Regions from separate parts of the Clostridium neonatale genome, predicted to be linked through region 4. Evidence: riboswitches for the same ligand, from Rfam matches in the RefSeq annotation. Region 4 holds a riboswitch; each other region holds the start of a gene.
What was found. A riboswitch is a leader RNA that binds a small molecule or an ion and turns the genes downstream of it on or off. The one in region 4 is predicted to bind cyclic di-GMP.
Positions count from the first base shown of each region.

Region 1: linked by a shared signal. The riboswitch ahead of flgB (flagellar basal body rod protein FlgB) and the one ahead of CNEONATNEC86_RS14135 (response regulator) in region 4 are both predicted to bind cyclic di-GMP.
Region 2: linked by a shared signal. The riboswitch ahead of CNEONATNEC86_RS09020 (response regulator) and the one ahead of CNEONATNEC86_RS14135 (response regulator) in region 4 are both predicted to bind cyclic di-GMP.
Region 3: linked by a shared signal. The riboswitch ahead of CNEONATNEC86_RS06345 (NPCBM/NEW2 domain-containing protein) and the one ahead of CNEONATNEC86_RS14135 (response regulator) in region 4 are both predicted to bind cyclic di-GMP.

Region 1 is NZ_UICR01000002.1:1,173,152-1,178,934, reverse strand. It holds gene CNEONATNEC86_RS17010 (motility associated factor glycosyltransferase family protein) at 1-101, shown strand, start outside; gene CNEONATNEC86_RS17005 (flagellin) at 1,170-2,012, shown strand; cyclic di-GMP riboswitch class I at 2,142-2,225, shown strand; gene flgB (flagellar basal body rod protein FlgB) at 2,548-2,943, shown strand; gene flgC (flagellar basal body rod protein FlgC) at 2,957-3,367, shown strand; gene fliE (flagellar hook-basal body complex protein FliE) at 3,376-3,681, shown strand; gene fliF (flagellar basal-body MS-ring/collar protein FliF) at 3,714-5,273, shown strand; gene fliG (flagellar motor switch protein FliG) at 5,289-5,783, shown strand, end outside.
Region 2 is NZ_UICR01000001.1:1,948,135-1,953,917, reverse strand. It holds gene ytxC (putative sporulation protein YtxC) at 1-761, opposite strand, end outside; gene CNEONATNEC86_RS09030 (DUF6873 family GME fold protein) at 947-1,651, shown strand; tRNA gene CNEONATNEC86_RS09025 (tRNA-Cys) at 1,825-1,899, shown strand; gene CNEONATNEC86_RS09020 (response regulator) at 1,996-2,361, opposite strand; cyclic di-GMP riboswitch class I at 2,443-2,524, opposite strand; gene CNEONATNEC86_RS09015 (aspartate aminotransferase family protein) at 2,787-4,001, opposite strand; partial or broken gene CNEONATNEC86_RS09010 (iron-containing alcohol dehydrogenase) at 4,060-5,194, opposite strand; gene CNEONATNEC86_RS09005 (aspartate aminotransferase family protein) at 5,225-5,783, opposite strand, start outside.
Region 3 is NZ_UICR01000001.1:1,402,362-1,408,144, forward strand. It holds gene CNEONATNEC86_RS06335 (PTS transporter subunit EIIC) at 1-1,361, shown strand, start outside; gene CNEONATNEC86_RS06340 (VOC family protein) at 1,464-1,853, shown strand; cyclic di-GMP riboswitch class I at 2,048-2,131, shown strand; gene CNEONATNEC86_RS06345 (NPCBM/NEW2 domain-containing protein) at 2,293-5,783, shown strand, end outside.
Region 4 is NZ_UICR01000002.1:546,497-552,279, reverse strand. It holds gene CNEONATNEC86_RS14145 (multicopper oxidase domain-containing protein) at 1-1,435, shown strand, start outside; gene CNEONATNEC86_RS14140 (ATP-binding protein) at 1,770-2,228, shown strand; cyclic di-GMP riboswitch class II at 2,422-2,504, shown strand; gene CNEONATNEC86_RS14135 (response regulator) at 2,771-5,783, shown strand, end outside.

The sequences.
Region 1 (5,783 bases), 630 kb from region 4:
AAAATAGAAAAATCAGATTTTTTAATGTGAGTAAAGGTGCTATTATAGAAGGAGCAGATAATATCGAGTTTAAAAAATATTTAGAAAAATATATTATATAACTTGATTTGTACATTAAAAAGAAACACTAATAGATGATATTGATAAAATTTTTCAATGGATTATATAGATAAATTGCAATAACAAGGTATCTGTTTCTGGTTTTAATGTGGATAAATCAACAAATTGAGAGGTATTATCACTTATTATAGTTTTGAAAATTTTGTTAAACTTATTAATATATATGTTACGGATACTATTGAGCGTGTTAATAAATGTTCAGTAGTTTTATATGTAATTTTATGAATGATGACACTCTTTGTTTTGCGCTCGAGAATAGTCAGAAGAACACAGTCATTGTTGAATTTTTACCAATAACCAAATTCTTCACGATTATCGATATCAGTTGGATGCTTAGTATAACTTTTTCTTATGATTATTTACTTTTGCAGGTTTAGCCTTTCTACACAGGTTATTGGTAAATCTGAATTAAGAACAGATAGCAAGTCAAGATTGATATATTCATGTAAAGTTTTAGTACAGACTATTTGAAAGCGTTGAAACTTGCCGTTGGTGATAGCATTACCTATTCACATCTGGTGAGCATGAATGATTTTTTCTTTTATAACATCATAATTAATGAAATAACTGTATTCTAGGTGTTTAAATGTGAGACAAGAATACTGGCGATTATTTTTATAAATATCTTCGCAAGTATCTGCAAGATACATTTTAACGTAGTTTAATTGCCTAATCTGTGTAGTTGTGCCACGATGTATCTAATTAAAAATAGTATTTATTGTGTGATTTAGCTTTTTAGCTATTTTGTAAGTTGAAAAACATAATTAAGACGAAGTTCAATAGTCATACTTTCTTTGAAATCCAAGTGTTTATTTTTTATTTATTCCGCGTTATGATTCATAGTGATTGTTTTTTGTGTTGCACTTTCTTTAGAGATTAAATTATAGCATAGATAATCCATTATGGATTTTTTGTTAGCTCAATTTCATTTTACAATTAATCAGAACTATATCCTTTAAGAAAATAAATTAAAGATTATAATTAAATCTCCGATAAATAAAGTAATTAAAACGAAATATAAATGAAAAAGTACTTTGGAGGTTTATTATATGAGATTAAATCATAATATGTATTCACTTGGAATATTTAAGACATATTCAAGGAACGTTGATAATTATTCTAAAGCAATGAATAACGTGAGTACAGGATATAAAATAAATAGTGCGAAGGATAATCCAAATAAAATAGCTCAGGCAGAAACTTTAAGAATGACTGTTATTGGAAGAAATGCAGCAAGCTCTAATATACAAGATACAAGTTCTATGCTTCAAACTTTTGATGGTGCACTTCAAGAAATGAATAATAATGTATCAAGATTAAAGCAATTAACAGTTCAAGCTGCTACGGAAACTATTAATGATGAGGATAGAGCAGTAATTCAAAAAGAAATTGAAGGGATAAAGTCATCATTAAATGAGTTAGCTAATAATACAGAATTTAATGGTGTTAAATTATCAGATAATTTAGTAACTGATAATGCCAACACTACTAGATTTATGAAAACAACAATTGGAACATTATCTGGAGAAATTATTGATATTCCTCGTTTTAATGTATCAACAGCTGCTTTAAAAATAGATGATATAGATGTTACATCAATAGCTGGAGCACAGGCGTCACTTGAAAAAGTTGATGATGCAGTGGTATGTCTTACAGATATAAGAAGCAGATATGGAGCTATTCAATCAAGACTAGATGATACTAGTGATAGCATGAGTGAAATAAGCGATGTATTAACAAGTGCACAAAGTAGTCTGGCAGATGCTGATATTGCAAAGGAAGTTATGGAAATAACAAAAAATAAGATATTGATTGACTCAGGAATAGGGTTAATGGCTCAAAGCAATAAATTACCACAGGATGCATTGAATATTTTAGCAAATGTAAGATAGATTATATATTTAAGTTGTTCTTAAAATAATGTTTTATAATTAATTTAAGAACAACTTTTAACATTAAATATAAATAAATACAAATTTTACTTGAAAAGATTGTAAAAAAATAGTATTATATATATAATAAAATATTAATAGCAAAGCAAGAGAAATTTTGTGACGCAAAGCTATAGGGACTACGGTTTAATACTAAGTCAGCCAGTTGCTAAGAAAGTATTTACTTTTGAAATATGATGCAAGCTGCTATTTTAAAGTTAGTATAAAAATAGCAGTTTTATTTTGCTTGTTTTTAAATGGAAAAAAGCAATTAAAAAATTTTAAAGGCAACAAAAGAAATTATTATGATACATACTTAATGATAAATATATTTCTGTGAAAAATATATAGATTAATTGTTATGTTTATTTTATAATTAATATAGATAATATTGTATTTTTATATTGAAAATACAATATTAATAATATTTAATTGATTATAACAGAATTTTATGTTATTTTTTAATATATTTAAAATAGAAAAGGGAAGTGAAGAAATGGGAATAATGTCTATTGGTTCAGACGAAAACTATAATTTGCTAAAAGAAGGGTTAAAAGCATCGAATATGAGAGCTAAAGTAATAGCTAATAATATGGCTAATATTAATACAAAAGATTATAAAAAATTTGCAGTAGTATTTGAAGAAAATTTAGAAAAAGATAATTCGAGCTTTGAGTTGAAGAAAACAAATTCTAAACATATATCTGGAGATAATAGTATTGATGGTAACATATCCATAGAACAAGAAAAAGGGACAAGTATGAGGAACGATGGAAATAATGTTGATCTTGATATAGAAAAAGTCAATCAGGCAGCAAACACTCTAAAGTATAATGCACTTATTACTAGAATAAGTGGGAAAATTAATGAACTTAAGTCTGTTATAAAGTAAAGGGGTTGAAGAAATGAATGCATTTAGTTCAATGCAGATAAGTGCTACGGGACTCGCAGCAGAGAGATTAAGAATGGATACTATAACTTCTAATATGGCAAATGCTCAGACTACAAGAAGTGCTGATGGAAGTGGAGCATACGTTAGAAAAGTGGCAGTGTTTCAAGAGGCACTAGATGCTAGTGGAAATATGGCAGGAGTAAAGGCTGTAAAGATTCAAAAGGATGAGTCTCCCCTTAGAGAGGTATATGATCCAACTCATCCAGATGCAGATCCTGAAACCGGATATGTAACTATGCCGAATGTAAATGTATTAAATGAAATGGCTGATATGATGGTGTCAACAAGATCGTATGAAGCTAATTTAGATACCTTTAATGCATTAAAGTCAATGTTTTCAAAAGCATTAGAAATAGGAAAGTAGGTATATAGATGAGAATAGAAGATAATTTTAATTTAAGATTACAGCAGTTTCAAAATAAGTTTGAAGAAAATGATGGTAAGGATGCAACTAGTAATAGTAATGAATTTTCTAGTATGTTAAAAAAATGTGTAGACAATGTTAATGAAGCCGCAACAGAATCAAATGCCACAACAAATGCATTTGTAAAAGGTGATGATGTTACAATTGATGAAGTTATGGTGAAAGCAGCAGAAGCAAATTTAAGTTTGCAGTTTTTAACTACAACTAGAGACAAGCTGGTTGAAGGGTATAAAGAATTAATTAAGATGCAATAAAAATGCAAGAGGATATGTAAGGGGAGCTTGAAATGAAAAAACTTTTAGAGAAAGTTAAGGAGCTTTTAGAAAAGTTTAAATCGCAGAGCAAAAAAGTGAAGATTGTAGAAATTGTTGCGGTGATAGCTATAATTGCTGCAATAATAAGTGCTATCATTTATTCAAATGCAAATAAATATAAGGTTTTATTTTCAAATCTTGATGCAAAAGATGCTCAAACGGTTATGTCAACTTTAGAAGATGACGGTGTTTCATATAAAAGTCAAAGTGATACTAACACCATTCTAGTACCAAAAGAAAAAGTTGATGAATTGAAACTTAAATTAGCTCCAAGTTTAACCTCAGGAACTATAGGGTATGAACTTATGGATAATTCTAGTTCATTTGGTATGACAGATGAACAATTTCAATTAAATAAGAAGAGAATGATTGAAGGAGAATTAGAAAGAACTATTAAGGGGTTTGAACAAATAGAAGAAGCAAGGGTACATATTACAGAACCAACAGATTCTGTATTCGTAACAGATAAAGAACCTGGAAAGGCTTCAGTTACTTTGAAATTAAAGCAAGGCGAAAGTTTAGATAAAAATCAAGTAAAGGCTATAGTAGCATTAGTTTCAAAAAGCAATAAAAATATTCCAGAAGAAAATATCACAGTAGTTGATAGTAACATGAATTTACTAACTAAGGATATTGAAGATGGACAAAATACTGTAGATGATGAAACAATAACAAAGCAGCATACCTTAGAAAAGAATTACGAAGAGAGGCTTCAAAAAGAAGTAGTTAATTTATTAGAACCAGTCGCTGGAAAAAATAAGGTTAAGGCTACGATAAATGCTAATTTAGATTTTGATTCTACTCAAAAGACTCAAACAGTTGTTGATCCTAATAAAGTAATAATTAGTCAAGAAAGTAGTAGGGAACAAAACAATTCATCTACTGGACAGGTCAGCGAAAGCCCAGTAGATAATAATATGAGTAATGAAATTGTTAATGGAAATGACAATAATACTTCATCAAAAGAGGACCAAAAAACTAATTATGAAGTGGGAAAAAGTGAAACTAAAGTAATAGCTGCGCCAGGTGAAGTTAAGAGAATAACAGCATCAGTTTTAATTGATGCAAATTTAGATACAGCAACTCAAGAAGAGATACAAAAAGCTGTTGAAAATGCCATTGGCTTTGATGCAACAAGAGGAGATCAAGTATCAGTGCTTGGAATTGCATTTGACACTACTGAAGAGGAACAAATGCAGGCACAAATTGATGAAATGAATAAGCAAATAGAAGCTCAAAAGAGAAATAGATTAATAGTTATAGGTTCTATTGCAGGATTAATAGTTCTTATTGGATTATTCTTCTTAATCAAAAAGCTTAGAAAGAAGAAGAAAGCTGAGGATGAACAATTATTGGATACATTGATTGATGATAGTTTAATACCAAAAGAACCAGAAGTATTTACGCCTATTGACTTTGAAGTAAAGAATCAAAAGACGCATTTAGAGCAAGAAATTAAGAAATATGCTACAGAAAAGCCAGAACAAGTTGTTGATATAATCAGATCATGGCTGACAGAAGATGAGAGGTGATGAATGGCTATGGCGATGAAGAGTGAAAGCAAATTATCAGGAGTTCAAAAAGCGGCTATATTATTTATTACTCTTGGACCAGATGCATCTTCAGGTATTTTGAAAAAGCTACCTGAAGCTGACATTCAAAAAATAACATATGAAATAGCTAATATAACATCTGTTACACCAGAACAAAGAGAAGAGATATTAAATGAATTTTTACAAATAAATAAGGCAAGAGATTATATAATTGAAGGTGGCATGGATTATGCTAAGCAATTATTATCCAAGGCATTAGGAAGCCAAAGAGCTAGTGAAATTCTTGATAAAGTATCAGAAGCAACTGCACAATACAGACCGTTTTCAATCGCTAGAAAGGCAGATGCACATCAATTATTCAATGTAATAGTTTCAGAACAGCCACAAACAATAGCATTGATATTATGTTATCTTCAACCAGATAAAGCAGCTCAGGTCATGGCTGAATTACCAGAAGAAACTCAAAGTGAAGTTGCATATAGAATTGCT
Region 2 (5,783 bases), on a different contig from region 4:
TTCTCTGGAGAACTTGTTATAAGACCACTGATCAATATATCTTCGATATTCACTTCTAAATCTTTTTCATCTCCAGTTAATTCCTTTAAAAAATCTTTATATAAATCTCTTCCTTCTTTATCTTCTACTTTATATTTATTATCTTCATTAATAATAATGTTTACTTCCTCTATCTTGCATTCTTGAATATTAACAAAATATTTTAACAGTTTTACAAACTCATTATATTCTTTTTCTACCATGTACATCTCAATTACTTTCTCTATTACTTCTTCTATTTCTTTTCGTAACTTTCTCATTCTAAATGTTAAAAAACCATCAACATTTATCTCCTGATTTTCACTTATGCATTCTTGTATTTTGTTTATTATAGAATTTATTCTATTTAAACAATATACGCTACCTTCTTTATCATTTAAATCTTCACATTTTAATACTTTCATTATTTCATTTTCTATTTCTAATATTTCATTTTGCTTTAAGAAAAAATAATTATCAGTTAAAAACTCGAACATTTCTTTTTTTCTATAATTCTCAATAACAATTCTATATAAAATATTGCTAACATACATATTAATAATTTCTTTTATCTTTTCATTATAGCAATTTTCTTCACAGATTATTTTAATTATATGAGTCTTGCCTTCTATGCTTTCTACAAGCCCTATTAAAATATCTTTCTTCTTAAGTCGTTCTCTTAGCTCTTGCAAATCTTTCGAAAAAGACAAATCATCATCATAAGCTAATTTTAAAATAAGCATGGATTTCACTCCCTTCTTAATATTTGTATGTATAATTTTATTTGTTTTTTCCCTAAATAATTGTAAGTTGAATATTTTCCTATAATGTTTAGATATAAATTAAATTTATTGACACCATGTTATATATAGAATAAAAATATAATTGTAGCAACATTCTAATAAAATAAATCTTAAGGAGTTTTTCAATGTATTGTTTTGTTGATTATAGAATTAGTAAAGAAGAATTATTGAATCTTTCTGCTTTAAACCTTAATGTTATATCGGTACCACAATGTGATCTTGTATATAAAGCAATTAATGGTCATCCAGATATTCAAATGAATATTTTAAAAAATGATAGTGAACATAAAGTAATAATCCATAATAAAATCCATAATAATTTTAAAAATTTTCTACTTGATAACAACATAAAATATATTGTTTCAAAAAATACTTTGTCTAATACATATCCTGGAGATATTTTTTTAAATGCATTTATAACCGATAAATATTTCATACACAATACAAAATATACTGATGAAAATCTACTTGGTTCTCAAACTTATAAAATTGTTATTTCTGTGCCTCAAGGTTATACCAAGTGTTCTATACTGCCGGTGAGAGAAAATTCATTGATAACTAGTGATAAAGGAATTTTTAACGTATTAAAAAATTATGATTTTGATATATTATTGGTACCTCCTGGTGATATACTACTTCCATCTTTAAATTATGGATTTATAGGTGGCGTTGGTGGAATGATTTCAAATAACAAGATGGCTTTCTTTGGTGATTTATCATATTACAAGTACGGAAATAAAATAAAAGAGTTTCTTTTTAAATATGACATTGAGCCAATTTATCTTAGAAAAGGTAAATTAATAGACAGGGGCAGTCTGCTTACTCTTTAGTCATGTCCATATATAATATGATTTGTGTTTCTGTATGTTACTTTTAAAAATAAAATCTGCATAAGTCCTATTTTTCTAGGCTTATGCAGATTTTATTTTTAAATGAGATTTTTTAGTAACATTTTTTCTCAATTTAGCTATATTATTAATATAAGATATTTAATTAAGATTAAGGCACTATAGCCAAGTGGTAAGGCAGAGGTCTGCAAAACCTTTATTCCTCAGTTCAAATCTGGGTGGTGCCTCCATAAAAAGCCCGTAGACTTGAGAATTCTCTCGCCTACGAGCTTTTTCCTTTTGGTTTTAAAACATATTTATTTTAGATTTTTTAGGTTAATACATCATTAATCTCCGATTGTTCTTCTTACCGCTTCTACTACTCTTTCATTTTTAAAAGGTTTAACTATAAAGTCTTTGGCTCCTGCTTTTATTGCACTAACTACAACGTTTTCCTGTCCCATTGCAGAACACATGATTACATTGGCATCAACATCACTTTCAAGAATCCCAATAAGTGCATTAACTCCATCCATTTCCGGCATAGTTATATCCATCAAAGTTAAATCTGGACTTAACTGATTATATTTTTCTATGGCCACTTTTCCATTTTCAGCTTCTCCAACTACCTCATAACCGTTTTCTGTCAAAATTTCTCTAAGCATCTTTCTCATAAATATAGTATCATCACATATCAAAATTTTTTTACTCATTTTTTCCTCCTATTTATAAATAGACAAAGGCATTAAAAAAGAGCTTTATTGCATTTTTTAAATGAAATAGCCCCTTATGTAAAATGCAACTGGCTGCCATCCATTAGGAAAAGGCCCTTTAGCTTTGCGTCACAGCTTTTCAACTGCTTTGCCCTATTAAATTATTTTTTATACTTTTAGCTTGTACTAAATTCTATACTTATATTATCATTAAAGGCTTTAATTTTCAATCATTAATTTTCATTTCTTCAAAATTTTCACATAAATTCACGTTTTCGTCCAATATTTCTCATGTTTTTAATTCATTATTAAAAACATCACATTATTTCTTCGATTATAAACATAAGCTTAACTACTACTCATCTTCAAATATTAATATTCAAAAAGCCTATTGAGATACTCAACAGGCTTTTAATTAATGCAGATTATTTAACAACGTCATCTACTGATTCCTTTATTATTTCAAAAGCTTTATCACAATCCTCTTCATTTAATATTAGCGGTGGAACCATACGAATTGTATTTCCTCCAATAGCTGTAATTAAAAGCTTTCTATCAAAACATGCATGCTTAACATCTACAGCAATATTTTGGTCAAATTCAACCCCAACTAATAATCCTTTTCCACGCACTTCTACTATATGTGGTAACTCTTTTAACTTAGCTTTAAGATATTCTCCCATCTTTTCAGCATTTCCTGCTAAGTCTTTATCAATTAATTCATTAATTTGTGCATATGAAGCAGCACAACATACTGGATTTCCTCCATAAGTTGTTCCATGAGATCCAAGTGTAAATGCTTTAGACACTTTTTCAGTTGCACATATTGCTGCTATTGGCATTCCGCCTCCCATAGCTTTCGCCATTGACACAATATCCGGTTTTACATTGTAATGCATGTACGCCATAGTTTTACCGGTTCTGCACCATCCTGTTTGAACTTCATCCAATAATAGTAGCATTCCTTTTTCATCGCAGAGTTTTCTAAGCCCTTGCATAAATTCTTGTGTTGCTGGATGTACTCCACCTTCTCCCTGTATTGGTTCAATCATTATAGCTATTGTATTTTCCGTACATGCATCTTTAAATGCTTGCAAATTATTATATTCAGCATAAGTAAATCCAGGTACCATTGGCTTAAATCCAATTTGACATCCATTATCAGGTTGTCCTGTTGCTGACATAGATCCATATGTTCTTCCGTGGAAACCATTTTTAGCTGTTACAATATTATATTTGTTTGGTCCATATTCATCCACTCCATATTTTCTTGCCATTTTTATCATTGCTTCATTTGCTTCTGTCCCTGTACTTTGATAAAAAATTTTATCCATCCCTATTGTCTCACAAATTAATTTTGCAAGTAATGCTTGAGGAATTGTATATGGATAATTAAATGTATGGATTATATCTTCTACCTGATCCTTAATAGCGGCTACTACTTTTTCATTACAATTCCCTGCACTATTAACTGCAATACCACCATAAAAATCTAAATATCCATCACCTCCTTCATCATACAAGTACATATCTTTTGCAGTTTCTGCTACAAAATCAAATCTTTCGTAAGTATCAATCATATATTTGCTTACTAATCCTTTTAATTCTTCTTTTGATAGTTTTACATCTTTTAATTTCATGATAAATTCACCTTACTCGTAATTTATTTAATTCAAATTAAATTCTGATACTACTTTATTAAAGTGCTTTTCTATATATTCTTTTAATATCTTCTAATTCAAATTTCACAGGATGAATATTCATACTTCCTTGAGATACCTTTAAGCAATTTTCTGACATCCAATCTATATCTTCTTCTTTTATCCCCTGCTCTTTAAGTGTTGTCTCTAAATCTATATCTTTTAATAATTTTCTTATTGACTTTACACAGTCATTTTCATCAGCTCCACCCAATAATTTTGATATTACAGCAAATTTTTCAGGCGCTACACATATTGATTCCTCATAGATAACAGGTGTCAATGCTGCGAGGCCTCTTCCATGTACAATATCTCTTAATCCACTTGCAGGATGTTCCATGCCATGTGATGCTGTTACCCCAGCAGTATTGATTACCATTCCACCTAATGTGCTTGCCCATGTTATCGCATCAAATGCTTCCATATCTTCTGGATTTTTATAAGCTCTAACTAAATTTTTTCCTATTAATTCAATTCCCTGTAGTGCCATCATTGTAGTAATTGGCTGGGCATTTTTAGATATATATGCCTCCATATTGTGACAAAGAAAGTGCATCAAACCCAACTGATGCTAAAATATGCTTTGGCATTGTAGTCATAAGCTCTGGATCTACTATGGATGCCTTTGCGATTATAGCATTACATCTTAAAGATTTTTTATCATTATTCTCAGGATTTGTTAATACTGCAAATCCATTTCCTTCACTTCCTGTTCCACAAGTTGTAGGAACTAATATTATAGGAAGTGCTTTGTCACTTAATTTTTTTCCATATATATAATCTGAAACATCTCCTTCATTTAATGTAACAAAAGCAATTGTCTTTGCAGCATCCATTATGCTTCCACCACCAAGGCCAACAATAACATCACACCTCTCTTCTTTTGCAATATCTGCTCCTTTGTAGACAGTAGTCGTTAACGGGTTTTGCTCTACTTTATCAAAAATCACAGCTTTAATTTTATTTTTTTCAAGTAAAGATACAGCTTTATCTAACAGACCAGTTTTCTTTGTGCTGCTTTTTCCTGTAACAATTAATGCTTTCTTACCATACTTAGCAGTCTCAACTCCTAATTCTTCAACTCGTCCTCTTCCAAATATAATATTTACTGGTAAATTGTAATTAAATCTCATCAAAATTCATCTCCATATTTATTTTTGATCTTAATTTTTGCTACTGAACTTTTCTATAGCTCTTTCAAAAATCTTAAGGCCTTCTTCTAATTGTTCATCCGTCATTACAAGAGGCGCTAAAAATCGTATTACTTGTCCACAAGTTCCTGAGTTTTCTAACATAAGTCCATTTTGAACTGCCTCTTCTATTATTTCTGAAACAATTGCTGTATTTGGATTTTTAGATTCTTTATCTGTAACAAATTCCATTCCAATCATTCCTCCAAGACCTCTTACATCACCTATTACATCATATTTTTCCATCCATTCTCTATATCTCTTTTGAACCTTCTCACCTATTTCTAAAGAACGTTTTGCAAAATTATCTCTTTCCATTATTTCTATAGTTTTAATTGCTGCTGCACATGCTAATGGATTACCACAATAAGTTCCTCCAATGGTTCCTCCAAGAACACTTTCCATTATTTCTTCTCTTGCTACAATTGCACTAAGTGGAAGTCCTGCACCAATAGATTTTGCAGTAGCTAAAATATCTGGCATAACTCCTTCTTCTTTCCAATATTCACTTGCAAACATTCTTCCTGTACGG
Region 3 (5,783 bases), on a different contig from region 4:
TACGTTTAATATTAAAAGACAATTCTCTATATAATAGACAAGCCATTGAAAATATAAAAGGAGCTAAGGGAGTAATTTTCAACAGTGGTCAGTTACAAATTATATTTGGTTCAGGAACTGTAGAAAAAGTATATGCTGAGTTTGCTAGATTGACAGGTGCTAAAGAAGTGTCTGTTTCAGAGATGAAAAATGAAGGCATTAGTAAACAAGGAAAACTACAACAAGGATTTAAAGTATTTTCGGATATATTCATACCAATAATACCAGCTTTTATAGGAGCTGCGATGATACTTGGTATAAGATCTATTCTTACTACACAAGGTTTATTTGGAATGGAGGGTTCTCTAGCTGATAAGAGCACAACTATTGCCGATCTAGCTAAGTTCTTAAAAATAATAGCAACTACATTTGATTATTTACCAGTACTAGTAATGTACAGTGCAACAAAGCGTTTTGGTGGAAATCCTATATTAGGTCTTTTGGTTGGATTTGTTATGATACATCCAGGACTTGCAGATAGAAATCAATATGTATTAGGTACAGTAAAACCTGAATATTGGCATTTATTTGGACTTGTAATACCAGCTGTAGCATTCCAAGGAGGAGTATTTCCAGCAGTTCTTACAGCATGGTTCTTATCTAAAGTAGAAAAGATTACTGATAAGTACGCACCACAAGTTTTAGCTTATATATTAGTTCCAACCATAACTATACTATTTTCAAACTTAGCATTGTTTACTATATTTGGACCTTTAGGAAATGCGATAGGTACAGGATTAGGAGCAGTTATAGATTTATTATACAATAAAGGTGGAGCATTTGGAGCATTTGTATTTGCAGCATCACTTCAGCCACTTGTTGTCACAGGAACTCAACATGCTATACAAGGTATAGAGGCAAACTTAGTTGCTGTTACAGGATTTAACTATATACAACCAATATGGTCAGTATCTATAATAGCGCAAGGTGGAGGTGCTATAGGTATGTATCTTCTATATAAGAAAAAGTCTAAGGACAGAGAGATAGCTATGTCAAGCTTTATTCCATCATTAGTTGGCATAACAGAGCCAGCAATTTTTGCAGTTAATTTAAAGTATTCAATAATACCTTTCATTTGTTCTTTTATAGGTGCAGGATTTGGTGGGGTAATAATGAAAATATTTGATGTTAAAGCAATAGGTCAAGGGTTAACTGTACTTCCAGGTCTTACAATAGTAACACCACAAACTCTTATACCTTATATTGTAGGAAACTTAGTTGCATTTACTTTACCAATTGTATTTTTATTTATATACGATAAGGTGAAGGGTGTACCTAAAGGTTATGAGGATGTAAGCAAAAAAAATAGTAAAGCTATTTAGATTAAGATTATATAGAATTGATGAAAGCTATTATCTAAGTTAATACTTAAATCATAGCTTTTGATATAAATACACTAACAGGAAGGCGAGAGGGAAAAAGATATGAATTTAAATGAAAATATAACAGGGCTTCAACACATAGGGATACCAACATTAGTGATAGATAAAACTATAGAGTTTTATGAGAGCTTAGGATTTAAGGTGATTCAAAGAGAAAGCCTTGAAGATGGATCAAAAGTTGCGTTTCTTGAATTGAATAAGTTAATAATAGAAACATGGGAGAATAAATCTAATTTCAATGAAATTGGAGTTATAGATCATATAGCCTTAGATGTATGTGATATTGAAGCTGCTTTTAAGGATTGTAAAGAAAATAAATTAACTATATTAAATAAAAATATTGAATTTCTACCATTTTGGAGCAATGGAATAAAGCACTTTGAAATTCAAGGAGTAAATAATGAAAAAATAGAATTTTGTCAGAAGTTATAGAGTTATAAGTCAATTTATATATACTCAATTTATTCAGAATAAAGCAAATTAAAATATCTTAGCACAAATATAAAATGTTTGAATTTGCTTTCCATTAGGCCATGTTTCACTAACATGTTTTTTAAAACAATAAAATGTTTAATAAAGAGATATTGAAATTATTCTATAATGATGATAATATTCTAATGTATGTAAAATTAAATAGGCAAATTTAGAGAAATCTAGAGACGCAAAGCTATAGGGACTAAGGTTTATAACTATGTCAGCCAGTTGCCAAAGAGTACATTATACTTTTTGTTTTTTAGATTAATTTAGTAATATTACATTCTTTGAATATGTAAAATACTAAATTTATAAAGATAATATGAGGCTACTCTTTTTTTGAGTAGCCTTTTTTTAATGTACATCTTATGGGGAATAATAATTATGGGGGTAAAAAATGAATAAAAGAAAAATAGCAGCCATAGTGGCAGCCGCAGTAACTATTAATTTCTCAGTATCATCAATAGAGGCATTAGCAAGTAGAATATCAAAAGCTAAGGAAGAATTGGCCTCAACAGCAGAACCTATATTGGATAAAGAAGATATAGAAAATGCTAGTGAATTAGTAAGTGAGCAAGGAGTACAAGCTACAACTGAAGCTGCAGCAACTATAACAGAAATTGAGACAGAGCCTATAATGGAAACTACAGGTGCTGCTGTAACAGCAACTATAAGTAAATTTGATTTATTAAATAGCAGTAATATAGGTGCTTATAACGAAATATTCAAAATGGATAATTCAAATATTGAATCTATAACTAGCAATGGAGGTAACTATAATAATAATTCATCTATTGAAAACGCTATAGATGGCAATTTTACTACACATTGGGAAACAAAAAAGCAAAATAAATCTGACTTTACAAATGAAGTAGTATTTAAATTAAATGAAGAAACAACTTTAAATAGAATAGTATATGCAGCGAGACAATCATCAGCTAAGGGTAAAGGTTTTGCTAAAGAATTAGAAATATACGGCTCTCTTACTGATGGAGAAGATGATTTTACATTAGTAAGTAGCGGGGAATATAAAGGTTCTACTGGTGATGTGGTAGAAATTAAATTTAATCCAACAAAGTTTAAAAGAATAAAGTTTGTATTTAAAAAAGCTGATCAAGACTGGGCTTCAGCATCAGAATTTATGTTCTATAAAGAAGATAAATTAAGCGATAAAATGGATAGACTATTTACTGATGATACAATGAGTGAAATTAATGAAGAGTTTAATAGTATAGAAGAGATAGATGCTTTAGAGGAAGAAGTAAAAAATCATCCACTATACAGCGATTTTAAAGAATATATAGAAAATGCTAGAGAATTATTAAATGATCAAAATGTAGAAGCTACAACAGCAACTACAAAGCAATTTGAACATTATTCTAATGAAGAATATTCAAATTTATTTAAAATGGATAATAATAATATAAAGAGTATTAGCAATAATGGAGGTTATTATTCTGGACAAGTAATAACAAATGCTATCGATGGTAATGTGGATACATATTGGGAAACTAATACATCAAATAAAGGTGATTTTACAAATGAAGTAGAGGTAGAATTTAAAGACGCTGTAGAATTAAATAGAATAGTATATGGAGCAAGAAAATCTGATAGAAAAGGATTTGCACAGGAATTTGAGATATATGGTTCTACAACATCTAAAGGAGATACATATAAACTTGTAGCAACTGGTAGTCATAATAAAGTATCTGGATTAGTTGAGGCAAAATTTAATCCTACTAAATTTAAACGAGTTAAATTTAAATTTAAAAATTCAGATCAAAACTGGGCTACATTATCAGAAATAGCATTTTATAAACAAGATGTTGTAAGCGATAAAATTGATAATTTATTTACAAATGGACTAAGAAATGAATTATCAGAAGACTTTAATACTAAAGAAAAATTACAGGCTTTAGAAAATGAAACTAAAGGACATCCTTTAGAAAGTTCATTCAAAGAACCATTAGAGTTAGCAAAAGAAATACTTAATGGTGAATTGTCTACTGTAAAAGTTATTACAGCAGAACAACATGGAGATATGGTAGCGCATGCTAAAAATAATTTGAAGTTTGGCTTTGGTAATAACAATCAACCAACAGGTATATCTGCAAAACCAGGTGATGTAATAACTGTTTATGTTGATGCAGATCCAAGCAAGCCTCTACCAAGCTTAGCATTTTCTCAACAAGAGGGAAGCTTTGGTAATTGGATGAGAACAGTGAGTTTGAAGGTAGGTAAGAATGTAATAGCTGTTCCTGAGATACCACAAGATGGTTGGTATAAGCATGAGGTAACTAAAGGTGGCCCAATATATATAGTAAATCCATACACTAAAGAAGAGCAACCTAAAGCTCCAGTTATAAGATTTGCTTCGGGAGATAAATTCCCATTCCTTACAAAAGATACAAATGAAGAAGAATTCAAAAAATTCTTAATAGAATATAAAAAAGCAATGGATGAAGATATAGCTAAAAATCCTAATGTTTTAGACAGAAAGGTATTAGATATTTTCGAGTTCGTAAGTGATCATCTAGTATGGACAGGTACTGCAACTGGAGCATATAAGACTTATATTGAACAAGGAGTAAATCCTTTAGATACAATAAAATCTTACAATACTCATATGGAAGAAATTTTTAAATACTACGGTTTAGATGGAAGTAGTGAGCAAAATGACCCTAAATATATAAGGGAAAATGTTAGATTAGCACAACCATTTGCATATATGTATTCATATACTAATCATATAGGAGTATTAAGTGACGTAATGGCAAATCACTTAATTCCATTTGAAGACAGAGGACCATCTTGGGGATTAACTCATGAAATAGGTCACAGAATGGATGTAAATGCAAGATTATATGGTGAAATTACAAATAATATGTTACCTATGCATATGTCTGTATATTACAATAAAATAGATAATAGAATACCATATGAATCTAAAATTTATAAAAATGTAATAAGTGAAAATTCTAATAAATATGCAGATGGTGAAGCATTTGAAAGATTGGCTGTATACTGGCAATTAGAAATGTATAAGCCAGGTTATTGGGGCAATTTAAATAAGTTATATAGAGAAAGAAATGTTAGCTTAGGAGATAAAAATCCTGAGAACGTAAAAATGCAATATTTAATTAAATTTTCATCAGAAGTAATAGGCGAAGATTTAAGTGAATACTTTGCTAGACATGGATTTGAGGTTAATGAGGAAACTAAAAAAGAAACTATCAAATATCCAAAACCAGATAAGAAGATATGGTATTTAAATAATAGCAAGGCTAATTATAAAGGAAATGGATTCACTCAAGATACAAATTTAGAAGTTTCTTTAAACAAAGTAGAAAATGGAATTAAGTTAACATTTGATGTAGATGATAAAGTTAAACCAGATTTATTAGGATATGAAATATTAAGAGATGGTGAGGTAATAGGATTTACTGGAACTAATACTTTCACAGATACTAATGCAGATAAAGCTAAGAATTCTAAGTATGAAGTAGTACCTTATGATCTTAACTTAGGGACAGGTAAGTCTGTTTCAATATATCAATTTACACCAAATATAAACATTCAACAGAATAAGATAACTTTAAAATTAAAAGAAGAGTTTAATCCTATGGATTATATAAAAGTATTAGACTATGAAGGAAATGACATAACTTCTAAGGTTGAAGCTGTCCACAATGTAGACACGAGCAAGAAAGGTGTATATCAAGTTAAGTATACAGTAAATGATGATGACGTAGTGGCAGAAAAGATTGTAGAAGTTGAAGTAGTAAGTGATTATGATTATTTATCAGATGAAGAGTGGACATCTGTAAAAACGGAGTGGGGGACTCCAAGAAGAAACTCTAGTATAAAAGGCAGAGTAAATGGAGAGTT
Region 4 (5,783 bases):
TGGAGATGAAATTGTAATAAGATTATTAGATGGAGCTCAAGAAGAACAACATGCATTTAATATAAATGGAATGAAGTGGAGAAAAGAAATAACAGACATAAGATCTCCATTAGTTCAAGCGCAAACAATAGGAATATCAGAAGCATTCAATATAAGAATAAAAGATGATTATGAAGGAGGAGATTATCTTTACTACTTTGGAGGTCAAGATGATTTATGGCTAGGTTTATGGGGAATAATAAGAGCCTATAAAAATAAAACTAAAAATTTATTGCCTATAAACTCATCTGAAGAATGTTCAAATAAAATAGATGATTCTAAAGAAAAAAAGGTTAGAGAGTTTCATATAGCGGCAATACAAAAAGATATCTTATACAATTGTTTTGAAGACCATGATCCTGATGGGTTATTATTTGTGCCATATGAGTACAAGGATGATATACTAAGTGGAAAGATGGAACCAAAACCATTGATATTAAGGGCAAATAAGGGTGAATATATAAAAGTAAAATTAACTAATTGTTTCACTAAACCAATACCATATCAAGTTTTTCCTGGAGTACCAGTTGATAAAGTAGTTACACCATCTATGAGAGTAGGAATTAGTCCGCAATTTTTAGGATTTAATCCAATAGCTGATAGTGGCGTAAATGTAGGGTATAATAATTTAGAACAAACTGTAAAGCCAGGAGATAGTAAAACCTATTTATGGTATGCAGATGAGGAATACGGAACTTGCTTATTGTCATCTTTTACAGATATAAGGAATCACAGATATCATGGTTTATTTGGAGCAATAATAATAGAACCAGAAGAAGCACAAATAGAGAATGATGATATTTATGGAGATCAAGCAACTATATCTGAAGATGGACGTAACGCATTTAGAGAATTTGTAATTTTTATGCACAATGGTATAAGGCTTTTAGACGTAGATGGTAATTTAATAGAGACTAATCGAGAAATTGGTGAAGATGGGCAGCCAGAACCAGTGGATTTTGAAGATAGAGGAGAAAAAGGATTTAACTATAGATCAGAAAGATTTTTTAATAGATTAGGAGATAACCCAGATGAATCAGATATAGCAAATGTATTTAGTTCTGTAGTTCATGAAGATCCAGCTACACCAATATTTGAAGCATCACCAGGAGAAAGAGTTATTATAAGACTACTAATGCCAGCAGACAAACCAAGAAATACTTGTTTCGTGCTTCATGGTCATAAATGGAAAGCTCAGCCAGATGATCCATTTACAAATATTATATCAGCTCAAGGAGCCATGAGTGTAGGAAACGTATTTAATCTTGAGTTAATAAATGGAGCATCTATGATACCAGGTGACTATTTATATAGGTCAGGAATTATAAAATGGGATATAGAATCAGGTATGTGGGGAATTTTTAGAATTAAAGATAAGAATACATCAGAATTATAAAATCCTAAGAATGAATATACAAAGTTTTTATTAAACTCTATTTTTGTAATGTGAAATTCCAGTTATAAGAAAAAAATAAATTTTGGTATTACACCAATAAAAAAATTTATGCTATACTTTAAATAAGCAATGCGTTGTACCTATGGTCATACCACTTGTCATAGGCACAATGCATTTTTATTTTGACGTCAAAAAGCATATAGACTGGTCTACCAATAAGGAGTAAAAGAAGTATAAATGAAACTGAAGAATACATAGAAACAGTATGGGGAATGGGATACAGATTAAGTAAAAAATAATTTTACTTAATCTGTATTATCTTGAGATATCTAGATTGGAAATTAATCTCACAAAGATTAATTTGACAAATAGTATAGCAAATAATGTTGTTGATTATGTACAGCAATTTGAAAAAAAACATATGGAAGTGGAACTTAATACAGAAGACCCCATATATGTGCTTGGTAATGAAGAAAAGATAAATCGTATTATCCAAAATCTTATGAAAAATGCCTTGAATTATTCCGATGGAGATGTTGTTATTGATATTTTCATTAAAGATGAAAGTATAATTTTATCTTTTAAAAATCCTATTTCAGATAGTAATGAAATTAATATTGACAATTTATTTGATAAATTTTATGTTGCTGAGAAATCACGAGGTAAATCAACAGGACTTGGATTATCAATTGTAAAATTACTAACAGAACAAATGAATGGAAAAATTAATGCTTTTTTGAATGAAAATAATATAGATATTCAAATACAGCTAAATCCATATATAAATAAATAAAGAATTCTCATTTATTTTCACCAAAAAACAAATAAGAATTCTTTTAATTGATAATTAATACAAGTGCTAAAGTTAATTGCTAATGAAATTCTTAGATGCATATTTTAATGCAAATAATTATATTTTTTATCAAAATATGCTTGAATATATGGAGTTATTAGAATATTATATATATAAATTCTATGAAAACATAATAAATCTGGAAGTAATGATAAATTCTCTTTATTTGGGCACTTTGAGGATTTTGAACTAGTAGTGCAACCCGCCAACAATTAATCAAGATTGTTGGCGTTTTTGATGATAGAAAATATGTGAAAATTTATGAATAAGGAAATATATACTAGATTTTAATTATACATAAGTATTTATTTATATATTAATGAAATTACTGATATATATGTTCTAATTAAGAATCTTCATTAAAATCTGCCCTAAACCCAAAAAGGATATATGGCTCATATGAAGTAATTTTATTGGAACTTATATAAATACAAATAAACTTATTATAAAAATTAAATAAATTATTAAAAGGGGGTGATATATTGATTATAAGGCGGTTAAGTATAGGCCAAAAAATGTTCATAGGCTTTGGAATCATTATTTTAATAATGTTGGCGGTTATTGGCAATACCTATATAAATTTTGTTAAAGAATCCGAAGCAGTCAAATGGAATGGTCATACATATAAAGTTATTCAAGAGTCAGATTGCCTTCTTATGAGTTTATTAGATATGGAAACAGGAGCAAGAGGATACGTTATTACTGGGAATGAAAGTTTTCTCGAACCATTTAATAAAGGAAATTCTTCTTATGAAAATCACTATGATAAACTCAAGCAACTTACAGAAGATAACTCTGAACAACAACAAAGGTTATATAATATTAATAATAAATATAAAGAATGGGTTGAATGGGAAAAAAACATAATAATAGCTAAGAGAAAAGAAGTTTCTTCAGGAAAGTTAAAATTAGAAGATTTGATTGCTATTGTTCAATCAGGTTATGGAAAAAACATGATGGATGAATTACGTTCAATACTTGGAGATATTAATAATGAAGAAGAAAGGCTACTGCAGAACAGAAATGCGGATCTCATTAAAATGGAGAAAGAAACAAGAGTTATTATGCTAACAGGAGGAGCTTTAGCGACTATAGCAGCAATTATTATAGCAAGTTTATCTATTAGGATGATTGTTAATCCTGTAAAAGTTGTTACAAATACTTTTAGAGAAATAGCAGAAGGAGAAGTTAATTTAGAAGCTAGGCTAATGAGTAATTCAGAAGATGAGATTGGCAAGATGGCTAGATATTTTAATATATTTATGACTAAGCTTAAGGAATTAATTTCTGAGAATAGAAACCAAAGCTGGCTGACAACTGGTAGAGCAGAGCTAAATGAAGAAATGCGAGGTGTACGAGAAATTAACACATTAAGTTCTCGTATAATTACATACATATGTAGATATTTAAATATGCAAATTGGAAGATTTTATGTTAAAACGGATAGCAACACTTTTAAAGTATTTGGAAGCTATTCTTATAATAGTTCAGAAGGTTCACCTGATGAATTTAATATAGGTGAAGGATTAGTTGGACAAGCTACTCTAGAAGACAAGATTGTTTTAGTACAAGATGTACCAGCTGATTATATGAAAATTATTTCTGGCCTTGGAGAGGCAGTTCCCAAGAACATATTAATTGCTCCTTGTATGTATCACGAGGAAATAGAATGCATAATAGAGCTAGGATCATTTAATCAATTTACGGATGTACAATTAAAATTTATTGAACAAGTTAGTGAAAACATAGCTACAAGTATAAATTTAACAAAAGCACAAACAAAAATGGAGGTACTTCTTAATAAGACTTTAGTACAGGCAGAAGAATTACAAGTACAGCAAGAGGAATTAAGACAAAATAATGAAGAATTAGAAGAGCAAGCTAAGATTCTAAAACAGTCTGAAATGAATCTGCAAACTCAGCAGGAAGAGTTAAGAGTATCAAATGAGGAGCTTGAAGAGCAAACTAAAAAATTAGAACAGCAAAAGAGAGATATAAGTGAAAATAATAAACTTTTAAGGAAAGCAAACCATGAAATTGAAGGAAAGGCTAAGGAGTTAGAGATTGCTAATAAATACAAATCTGAGTTTTTAGCTAATATGTCTCATGAATTAAGAACTCCTTTAAATAGTATTATAGTTCTTTCTCAATTACTAGAAAATAAAAAAGCTAATGAGCCATTAACAGAAAAACAATTAGAATATTCAAAAACTATTCATTCTTCTGGTAAAAATCTTCTTAGGCTTATTGATGATATCTTGGATTTGTCTAAAGTTGAATCTGGTAAAATAGATATAAATTTTGACCAAGTGAATTTAGCAGAATTAGCTGAGAATACAAAAAGTTTATTTACTCCAATAATTTTGCAAAAAAACATAGATTTTAAGATAGAAATTGAAGATGGATTACCTGAGAAAATAATATCTGATGAGCAAAGACTTCAACAAATAATAAATAATTTATTGTCTAATGCATTTAAATTTACTGAGACTGGTTATGTAAAAATGAATATATGCAGACCTAAAGAAGAAGATATTAAAAATTATAAAATTGAGGAAAATGTTAATAAATTAATAAGTATAGAAATCATAGATACAGGCATAGGTATACCTGCTGATAAACAAACTTTAATTTTTGAGGCTTTTAAGCAAGTGGATGGAACAATTAGTAGAAAATATGGAGGGACAGGACTCGGGTTATCTATTTCAAGAGAACTTGCTCGTTTACTTGGAGGAAACATTTATTTGAAAAGTGAGGAAGGAAAAGGAAGTAAATTTACCTTAGTATTTTTAGATAATGATAATATGGAACAAGTTAAGTTAAATAAAGAGGAATATTCGAGTATTGATAAAAATTATCATGACAATTTGGAAGAAAAAATAATATCAGAAAATGATATTAATGAGTTCACCAAAGATGAGCATTACGAAAGTAAAAAAGAAGATGAAAAGCTTCTTTTAATAATTGAAGATGATGAGCAGTTTTCTACTTTATTATCCGAATTAGCTTATAAAAAAAATTATAAGGTTTTAATTGAGAAAAATAGTGATGAAGCTATAAAATTAGCAGTAAAATACAAACCATATGCGATTTTATTGGATATTGGGTTAGCAAACAATAGCGGGGTGAGAGTAGTTGATAAATTGCAGAACTTAGAATATACAAAAAACATTCCAATTCACATAATTTCATGGAAAGAAGATAAAAATTCATATGATAAAATGAAAAATTTGGTTTGGCATATTAAAAAGCCATATAACTTAGAAGAACTTTATAATTTGTTTGATAAAATAGAGACAAGCTTATCTAACGATTCTAAGAAACTACTTATTGTTGACGAAGATAAAAGTCAAAGTAATATGATATATAATAATTTAAATGAAAGAGGATTCAAGATCACTACCTTAGAAAGTGGATTAGATGCATATAAATTATTAAAAGATGAGCAATTTGATTGTATGATATTAGATTTAAATCTGAAAGATATGAATGGAA